DNA from 2 places in the Metapseudomonas resinovorans NBRC 106553 genome. Region 1 is predicted to be linked to the other one. Evidence: predicted binding sites of a transcription regulator. Region 1 holds the regulator's gene; the other holds the start of a gene.

Region 1 (4,902 bases):
CCCATGGCCGGATGGATGCCGCCCACGGCGTTCACCGCGATCACCGCCTGGGCACCGGCATGCTTGAGGGCCCAGAGGTTGGCGCGGTAGTTCACCTGGTGCGGCGGGATCCGATGCGGATGGCCGTGGCGCGCAAGGAAAAGCACATCCTGGCCAGCGTACTCGCCCTGGACGATACCGGCCGAGGGGGAGCCGTAGGGCGTGTCAGGATGGAGCAGCGCTTTCATGCTCAGGCCGTCGAGCTGGGTCAGGCCTGTACCACCGATGATGGCGTAGACGGTCATGTCGGTTCCTCAATCGATCAGCTGGGCTTCGCGCAGGGCCGCGACGGCCTGCAGCCAGCGGGGTTCCTGGCGGTATTCGATGCCGGGGAACGCGCGGCGGCGCATCCGCGCAAGGCTCTGTGGCGGCGTGGCGCCCAGGCGCTGCAAGCGCTCCAGGGCCAACTCGGCGGCGGCGCGGTCATTGCAGACCAGGCCCATGTCGCAGCCGGCACGCAGCGCCGCTTCGATGCGCTCGGCGGCATCACCCACCACGTGGGCGCCGGCCATGGACAGGTCATCGCTGAAGATGACGCCGGAGTATTTCAGTTCGCCGCGCAGGATGTCCTGCAGCCAGCGACGGGAGAAGCCGGCAGGCTGGTTGTCCACCTGCGGGTAGATGACGTGAGCCGGCATCATGCCGTCCAGCTCGGGGGCCAGGCGGGCGAAGGGAACCAGGTCGCTGCTGCGGATCTGCTCCAGGCTGCGCTCGTCGGTGGGAATGGCGACGTGGGAGTCCGCCTCCGCCCAACCATGACCGGGAAAATGCTTGCCCGTGGCGGCCATGCCGGCCTGGCGGAGCCCGCGAATGAAGGCACCGGCCAACGCCGTGGCGCGCGCCGGATCACCCTCGAAAGCACGACTGCCCACCACCGCACTGCGCTGGTGGTCGAGGTCCAGGACCGGCGCGAAGCTGATGTCCAGCCCTACCGCCAGCACCTCGGTGGCCATCAGCCAACCGCACTGCTCGGCCAGCGCCTCGGCGTTGTCGTTATCGGCCAGGGCGCGCATGGCCGGCAGGCGCAGGAAGCCCTGGCGCAGGCGCTGCACGCGACCGCCTTCCTGGTCCACGGCGAGGATCAGGTCGGGACGCACGGCGCGAATTGACGCGCAGAGCTCGCGCACCTGGCGCGGGCTCTCGATGTTACGGGCGAAGATGATCAGGCCGGCGACTTCCGGCTGACGGAGGATCTGCCGATCCTCGGCGGTCAGCCAGGTGCCGCCGATATCCAGCATCAGAGAACCTTGCATGAAAAATCCTTAAGAGAGTTGAGTCGCGGCCCAGACCGGGCAAGGCGCTTCGTCTATGCGTACCGCACAGTGGACGGGCACGCGCTCGAAGAGTTCCAGCACATCGGCATTGCGCAGACGAATGCAACCGTGGGAACGGGGCACGCCCATGGGCTCGGTATCCGGTGTGCCGTGCAGGTAGATGTAGCGGCGGAAGCTGTCCACCTTGCCGAGGCGGTTGCGGCCGGGCTCGCAGCCACTGAGCCAGAGGATGCGCGTGAGTATCCAGTCGCGCCCCGGGAACTGCGCATGCAGCTCGGCGTTCCACACTTCGCCGGTCCAGCGCCGGCCACGCAGCACGGCGCCACGAGGTAGTCCCTCGCCGATCCGCGCACGGACCTGGTGCAGGCCACGGGGGGTGCAATTGGAGCCATTGGTTTCACCGGCACCGTTCAGGGCGGTGGACACGGACACGCGCAACACCAGCTGCCCGTCGGCGAAGCCATAGAGCTGCTGGTCGGCAATGGAGATATGCAGGAGATCGAGGTTTTGCATGGGCCGCAAGCTTAGCCGATCAGGCAGCCTGCGCCCATATGGTTTTATGCCTTGGCAGGTACGGCCGGGGCCTTGTTGCGAGGTTTGAGCACCGCGCCGGCCAGGGCTTCGTCGGTCAGGCCGGTTTCGGCGCGCATGCCGGCGGCCAGGAATGGCACCATCAGGCGCATCACCTGTTCGATGGAGGTGTTCACGCCGAAGTCGGTCTCGGCCATCGCGCGCAGCGCCTTGATGCCGGACATGCTGAAGGCCGCGGCGCCGAGCATGAAATGCACCCGCCAGAACAGCTCGAGCGGCGGCACCCTGGGCGCGGACTCGTTCACCAGCAGCATGTAACGGCGGAACACCTTGCCGTAAACCTCTTCGAGGTACTTGCGCAAGTGACCCTGGCTCTGACTGAATGCGAGACCGAGCAAGCGCATGAAGATCGACAGGTCGTTGCCGCTCCGGGGCTTAACCGCCAGCGCCTGCTCGACGAGCATCTCCAGCAGTTCCTCGAGGCTGGCCTTGCTCTCGGCCTTGCCCTGGCGACGATCGAGTTCGCGCTCCAGGCTCTGGCAGAAAGGCCCGAGGAAGCGCGAGAAGACCGCCTGGATCAGGGCCTTCTTCGAGCCGAAGTGGTAGTTCACCGCCGCCAGGTTGACCCCGGCCTTGCTGGTGATCAGACGCAGCGAAGTCTCGGCGAAGCCTTTTTCCGCGAACAGCTGTTCCGCAGCATCCAGAATGCGTTCAACGGTTTCCGACTGGGCCATGGCTCCTCCACCTGACAAACACTTGTTTGAAACATACGTTTCAGCCGGACCGTTTGTCAAGCCGCACACACCATTATCTGACGCAACGGTCATCTCGCCAGGCACAGCGCCCTGTCTCGGCCACGAATGCGCGAGCGCCGAAAAAGAAGCGTTGCCAAGACCGGATCACTGTATATAATCCCAGTCACTGTATAAAAAAACAGAGCGCCGCCATGCTGAAACTGACGCCCCGCCAAGCCGAGATTCTCGCATTCATCAAGCGCTGCCTTGAAGACAACGGCTTCCCCCCGACCCGCGCCGAGATCGCCCAGGAGCTCGGCTTCAAGTCACCCAACGCCGCCGAGGAGCATCTGAAGGCCCTGGCACGCAAGGGTGCTATCGAGATGACCCCGGGCGCATCCCGCGGCATCCGTATCCCAGGCTTCGAACCCGGCGGCCATGAAGTAGACGGCCTGCCGGTGATCGGCCGGGTCGCCGCCGGCGCCCCCATCCTCGCCCAGCAGAACATCGAGGAATCCTGCCGCATCAACCCCGAGTTCTTCCATCCCCGTGCCGACTACCTGCTGCGCGTTCGCGGCATGTCGATGAAGGACATCGGCATTTTCGACGGTGACCTGCTCGCCGTGCACAGCACCCGCGAGGCCCGCAACGGCCAGATCGTGGTGGCGCGCCTGGGCGACGAAGTGACGGTCAAGCGTTTCAAGCGAGAGGGCGACAAGGTATGGCTGATTGCCGAGAACACCGAGTTCGCCCCAATCGAAGTGAACCTGGATGAACAGGACATGGTGATCGAAGGTTTGAGTGTCGGCGTGATCCGCCGCTAAAGGAGGCCTTATGCAGTTCCCGCAGTCCCTTGGTCGTTCGCAGCTCCCGCTGTTCCACGATGCCATCCTGGCCAACCCCGCCGTTGTGCCGATGCTGACCGACGTGGTGGAAGAACCCCGCCCGGAAGAACCGGAAGCCTTCAGCGAGCTCTCGCTGCGCGGCGCCACCGGGCACTGCCGTAACCTGCTGGCTTCCGTGCTGCGGGAACTGAGTGAAGAACAGGATGCACGCTGGCTGACGCTGATCGGCGCCCCGGCGGGCCTGACCCGCGACTGGCTGCGCGACTCCGGCCTCAACCGCGAACGCATCCTGATCCTGCAACCGCGAGGCGAACAAAGTGCGCTGGAACTGACCTGCGAAGCGCTCCGCCTGGGCCGCAGCCATACGGTGGTCAGCTGGTTGCAGCTGGGGCAGAAAGCCAAACGCCAGCTAGCCCAAGCGGCACGCCAGGGCGGCGCGCAAAGCCTGAACATTCTGCTGGGTTGAGAGGAAGCGGGCGCCGGGCGCTGGCCTGGCCCCTGAGACATCAGCCTGTAACCGAATCAGTGCAGGATTCGGCTACGAACCTCAATGCAGAACGCGCGGACCTTCCTGGTGGTCCATATCACCCTCGGCCAGGCGGCCGGCCATCTGCACACCAACGTTCAGCATGGCTTTGGCGACTTCCAGGTGATGCCCTTGAAGAAACGCCTTGGCATCAGCGGAAAAGTCCAGCGTTACCAACGCCTCCTCGTCCTCGGCCCGGCGCAGGATAATGCGCCCATCAGGCAGTTCGACTATTTCCAGAAAGGACGTAGGCATAGATTCAGCTCTCCACGAAAGGCGGCCATTGTAGCAGCGAGCCGCCATCACGCCCTAGTCCGTCGATCAAATCAGCACTCGCTGAGGGTTTCTCGGAAGCGCAAGGCCAGGGATTTCAGGTTCTGCCGCCAGGACTCCAGCGTCTCCCGCGACAGCGGAGCCGCATCCTCGTCCACACTGACCGCCACAATCAGCGGCAGGGTCGGGTCAACCTTGGCTTGCTTGGGCGCCTGCGGCGGCTGGAACAACGCGCCATAGGCGGCCAGCAACTCGGCCAACCAGGTTTCACGCTGCTGGGCCAACTCCACCAACTCGGCGAGCTCCGGACTGGGCGCCATCGCCAGCACATCTGCCGTCAGCAGCAGCTCCACGCGCGGGGCATTCGCCTCGGGCAGGCGGTAATAGCCGGCGATTTCATGGCACAGGCCGAGCGTCGCGCCGTAGAGGTGGAAGAGCGAAGCCTCGCGCTCGGCTTGCACCAGTGCCTGGGCGTTCATCGCCCGCCCCTCCTCCGCCTTGCGCCAGGACTCCAGCGACAGACCGGCGAAGAAGAGTTTCTGGTTCGTGCGGGTATACAGCTCATGGGCCATGACGGCGCCCTCCACAAGTGACTCGGGCAGTATATGCGCGCCCATTGCCGGGCGCGCTGCAGTCGGTCAGCGCTTGTCCTCGACCTTCCACTTGCCGCCATCGTAGAA
Region 2 (4,902 bases), 3.1 Mb from region 1:
CTGAAGGTGACCTTGCCTCGGGTCAAGATCCTCCAGATGCTCGATTCCACCGAGCAACGCCACATGAGCGCGGAGGACGTTTACAAGGCTCTGATGGAAGCCGGCGAAGATGTCGGTCTGGCCACTGTCTACCGTGTCCTGACCCAGTTCGAAGCGGCGGGGCTGGTGGTACGCCACAACTTCGACGGTGGCCATGCCGTGTTCGAGCTGGCCGACAGCGGCCACCACGACCACATGGTGTGCGTCGATACCGGTGAGGTGATCGAGTTCTTCGATCCGGAGATCGAGAAGCGCCAGAAGGAAATCGTCAAGGAGCGTGGCTACGAGCTGGTAGACCACAATCTTGTGCTCTATATCCGCAAGAAGAAGTAAGCGCTGCGCGCAAGGAAAAAGGCGACCCTCGGGTCGCCTTTTTCATTTGTGTCGCGTGGTGAACGTCGCGCGCAGCGGGTATCAGCTTTGCGCGCTGGTTACCATCTTCCTGGCGTGGGCCAGGGATTCCTCGGTGAGGTCGACGCCACCCAGCATCCGCGCGATCTCCTCGATGCGCGGCGCTTCCTGCAGTTTGGCCACGGCGGTGCGGGTTTCGTCGCTGCCGCGCTGCTTGTGCACGAAGAGGTGGTGATGGCCCTGGGCTGCCACCTGCGGCAGGTGGGTGACGGTGAGCACCTGGCCGCGCTCGCCGAGGCGGCGCAGTAGTTGACCCACCACTTCCGCGGTTGGGCCGCCGATGCCGACGTCCACTTCGTCGAAGACCAGGGTCGGCACGCGCGAGGTCTGCGCGGTGATCACCTGGATCGCCAGGCTGATGCGTGAGAGTTCGCCACCGGAGGCGACCTTGGCCAGAGCCTTCAAAGGCTGGCCGGGGTTGGCGCTGACCAGGAACTCCACCTGCTCCAGGCCCTGCTGCTGAGGTTCGGCCACCGGGTTGGCGTGCAGTTGGATATTGAAGCGGCCGCCGGGCATGCCGAGGCGCTGCATCTCGGTTTCCACGGCGCCCGCCAGGCAGCCCGCCGCGTCGCGGCGAAGGTTGCTCAGCTCTGTGGCTTTTTCCTGGTAGTGGCGTTCGTACGCGGCCAGTTCGTCGGCCAGGCGCTCGGCGGCTTCGTCGTCGGCATTCAGCGCTTCCAGCTCATCCAGCAGGCGCTGTTGCAGTTCGGCGAGTTCGCTCGGTTGTACCCGATGCTTGCGCGCCAGGGTGTAGATATTGTCGAGGCGTTCTTCGAGGGCCTGCTGGCGCTGCGGATCGGCGTCGAAGTGGTCGAGGAAGCGGTTGAGTTCGCCCATGGCTTCCTCCACCTGGATCTGCGCGCTGGACAGCAGGTTCACCGCTTCGCCCATGGCTCCAGGCTGGGTGGAGTAGGCGGTGAGCCGATTCAGGCTGGCGGTCAGGGCGCTGAGCACGTTGCCGGCGTCGCTTTCGCTGCACATGTCGATGACCTGGCGGCAGGTGGCGAGGAGGCTTTCGGCGTTGGTCAGGTTTTTGTGTTCCTGCTCCAGTTGCTCCAGTTCGTTCTCGCCCAGGGCGAGGTTCTCCAGCTCGTCCAGCTGGTAGCTCAGCAACTGGTGGCGGGCGCGTTGCTCGTCGCCGGCTCTGGACAGGCGTTCGAGCTCCTGGCGGGTCTGCCGCCAGCGTTGGGCGGCCAGTTGTACCTGGCGGGCGAGGTCGCTGGCGCCAGCGTATTCATCCAGCAGGCGGCGATGGGTGTCGGTCTTTAGCAGTGACTGGTGTTCGTGCTGGCCGTGAATGTCGATCAGCAGCTCGCCCAAGCTCTTGAGGTCGCCAAGAGGGCAGGGCGAGCCATTGATGTAGGCGCGCGAGCGGCCTTCGGCGGTGATCACCCGGCGCAGGATGCAGGGGCCGTCCTGTTCGAGGTCGCGCTCGGCCAGCCAGTCGCGGGCTTCGGCGATGGCGCTGACGTCGAAGCTGGCGAGGATGTCTGTCTTGTCGGCGCCGGGGCGCACCACGCCACTGTCGGCGCGATCGCCCAGGGTCAGCCCGAGGGCGTCGAGCATGATCGACTTGCCCGCACCGGTTTCGCCGGTGATGACCGACATGCCGGCCTCGAGCTCGAGGTCCAGGTGCTCGACGATGGCGTAGTTATGGATAGACAGGTGTACCAGCATGGTGCGACTCCCGCGCTGAGATGGCTGTCTATTTATACAGTGTTTGTTTTCTGGCTGACAATCGCCCCTCCCCCTTGAACCGACAAATTGCGGCCCCATATAGGCGGACATATCAGCGGCTCTTGCCCGCAATAGATTTTCATGAGGAGGAAGACATGGCCGACGAACAGACCCTGGACACCCAGACCCCCGAAGCGAATTCCGCCGCCGAAGCCGTATCCGGCGAAGACCTTGCCACTCGCGTGCAAGTGCTGGAAGAGCAGTTGGCCGCGGCCCAGGATCAGTCGCTGCGTGTTGCCGCCGAGCTGCAGAACATCCGCCGTCGTGCGGAGCAGGATGTGGAGAAGGCGCACAAGTTCGCGCTGGAGAAGTTCGCCAATGACCTGCTGCCGGTAGTCGACAGCCTGGAGCGCGGCCTTGAGCTGACCAGCGCCACCGACGACAGCATCAAGCCGGTGCGTGAGGGTATGGAGCTGACGCTCAAGCTGTTCCACGACACCCTCAAGCGCTACCAGCTGGAAGCCGTGGACCCGCACGGTGCGCCGTTCAATCCGGAGCACCATCAGGCCATGGCCATGGAGGAAAGCACCCATGTCGAGCCGGGCAGCGTGCTGAAAGTGTTCCAGAAGGGCTACCTGCTCAATGGCCGCCTGCTCCGTCCCGCCATGGTGGTGGTCAGCAAGGCTCCCAGCGTTACGCCGCCGTCGATCGACGAGCAGGCTTGAAATCCGGGCTCGGGCCCCCATCTGTTAGATCAAGCGTTTATTTGCTGCCGCGGTCCGTGAAATGAGGCCGCGGAGAATCCAAAGTTTCGGGAGAGAGAATATGGGCAAAATCATCGGTATCGACCTGGGGACCACCAACTCTTGCGTGGCCATCCTGGAAAACGGCAGCGTCAAGGTGATCGAGAACGCCGAAGGCACTCGCACCACGCCGTCGATCATCGCTTACACCAACGACGGTGAGACCCTGGTGGGCCAATCCGCCAAGCGTCAGGCGGTGACCAATCCGCAGAACACCCTGTACGCCGTGAAGCGCCTGATCGGTCGCCGCTTCGAAGAAGACGTCGTGCAGAAAGACATCAAGATGGTTCCCTACAAGATCGCCAAGGCCGACAACGGTGACGCCTGGGTCGAAGTGAAGGGCCAGAAGATGGCGCCGCCGCAGATTTCCGCGGAAGTGCTGAAGAAAATGAAGAAAACCGCCGAAGACTACCTCGGCGAGCCGGTCACCGAAGCGGTCATCACCGTTCCGGCCTACTTCAACGACAGCCAGCGTCAGGCCACCAAGGACGCCGGCCGCATCGCCGGTCTGGACGTCAAGCGCATCATCAACGAGCCGACCGCGGCTGCGCTGGCCTACGGCATGGACAAGTCCAAGGGCGACCACACCGTGATCGTCTATGACCTGGGCGGCGGTACCTTCGACGTGTCGGTGATCGAGATCGCCGAAGTGGACGGCGAGCATCAGTTCGAAGTGCTGGCCACCAACGGCGACACCTTCCTCGGTGGTGAAGACTTCGACCTGCGCCTGATCGACTACCTCGTCGACGAGTTCAAGAAAGAGTCCGGCATGGACCTCAAGGGCGATCCCCTGGCCATGCAGCGCCTGAAGGAAGCCGCCGAGAAGGCCAAGATCGAGCTGTCCTCCAGCCAGCAGACCGACGTCAACCTGCCGTACATCACTGCAGACCAGACCGGTCCGAAGCACCTGAACGTGAAGATTTCCCGCGCCAAGCTGGAAGCCCTGGTGGAAGACCTGGTCGCTCGTACCATCGAGCCTTGCCGTATCGCCCTGAAGGACGCCGGCCTGGACGTGTCCGACATCCAGGAAGTGATCCTGGTCGGCGGCCAGACCCGCATGCCGCTGGTGCAGAAGCAGGTAGCCGACTTCTTCGGCAAGGAGCCGCGCAAGGACGTGAACCCGGACGAAGCCGTCGCCATCGGTGCTGCCATCCAGGGCGCCGTACTGGCCGGTGACGTGAAGGACGTACTGCTGCTCGACGTTTCCCCGCTGACCCTGGGTATCGAAACCCTGGGTGGCGTGATGACCGCACTGATCGAGAAGAACACCACCATCCCGACCAAGAAGTCGCAGGTGTTCTCCACTGCCGACGACAACCAGTCCGCCGTGACCATTCACGTGCTGCAGGGCGAGCGCAAGCAGGCTGCCCAGAACAAGTCCCTGGGCAAGTTCGACCTGGCCGAAATCCCGCCGGCGCCCCGTGGTGTGCCGCAGGTCGAGGTGACCTTCGACATCGACGCCAACGGCATCCTGCATGTGTCCGCCAAGGACAAGGCCACTGGCAAGCAGCAGTCCATCGTGATCAAGGCCAACTCCGGTCTGTCCGAGGAAGAAATCCAGCAGATGGTGCGTGACGCCGAGGCCAACGCCGAGGAAGACCGCAAGTTCGAAGAGCTGGCCGCTGCCCGCAACCAGGGTGACGCGCTGGTCCACGCCACTCGCAAGATGATTGCCGAGGCTGGCGACAAGGCCACTGCCGAAGACAAGGCCTCCATCGAGAAGGCGCTGGGCGAGCTGGAAATCGCGGTGAAGGGTGACGACAAGGCTGAAATCGACGCCAAGATGAACGCCCTGTCCCAGGTTTCCGCCCCGCTGGCGCAGAAGATGTACGCCGACCAGGCCCAGGCTGGTGAACAGCCGCAAGCTTCCGGCGCGGACAAGGCGGGCGACGATGCCGTCGACGCCGAGTTCGAAGAGGTCAAGGAAAACAAGTAAGTGTCACGCTTGCTTCCGTCCCAGCGTGCGGGGCTA

Evidence for each region. Region 1 encodes LexA, which represses DNA repair genes until DNA is damaged. Its sites were predicted from a motif close to CTGTNTNNNNANACAG; they were not measured.
Region 2: a site for LexA is predicted at 2,152-2,167, ahead of recN (DNA repair protein RecN). Genes of this name have one in related genera too.

Annotation. Positions count from the first base shown of each region.
Region 1 is NC_021499.1:2,312,564-2,317,465, reverse strand. Features, by position in the region: gene PCA10_RS10500 (S-methyl-5'-thioinosine phosphorylase) at 1-284, opposite strand, end outside; gene nagZ (beta-N-acetylhexosaminidase) at 294-1,292, opposite strand; gene PCA10_RS10490 (L,D-transpeptidase) at 1,302-1,826, opposite strand; gene PCA10_RS10485 (TetR/AcrR family transcriptional regulator) at 1,871-2,578, opposite strand; gene lexA (transcriptional repressor LexA) at 2,791-3,402, shown strand; gene sulA (SOS-induced cell division inhibitor SulA) at 3,413-3,889, shown strand; gene PCA10_RS10470 (hypothetical protein) at 3,971-4,204, opposite strand; gene PCA10_RS10465 (DUF6586 family protein) at 4,276-4,794, opposite strand; gene topA (type I DNA topoisomerase) at 4,861-4,902, opposite strand, start outside.
Region 2 is NC_021499.1:5,442,071-5,446,972, reverse strand. Features, by position in the region: gene fur (ferric iron uptake transcriptional regulator) at 1-372, shown strand, start outside; gene recN (DNA repair protein RecN) at 454-2,127, opposite strand; gene grpE (nucleotide exchange factor GrpE) at 2,283-2,852, shown strand; gene dnaK (molecular chaperone DnaK) at 2,953-4,866, shown strand.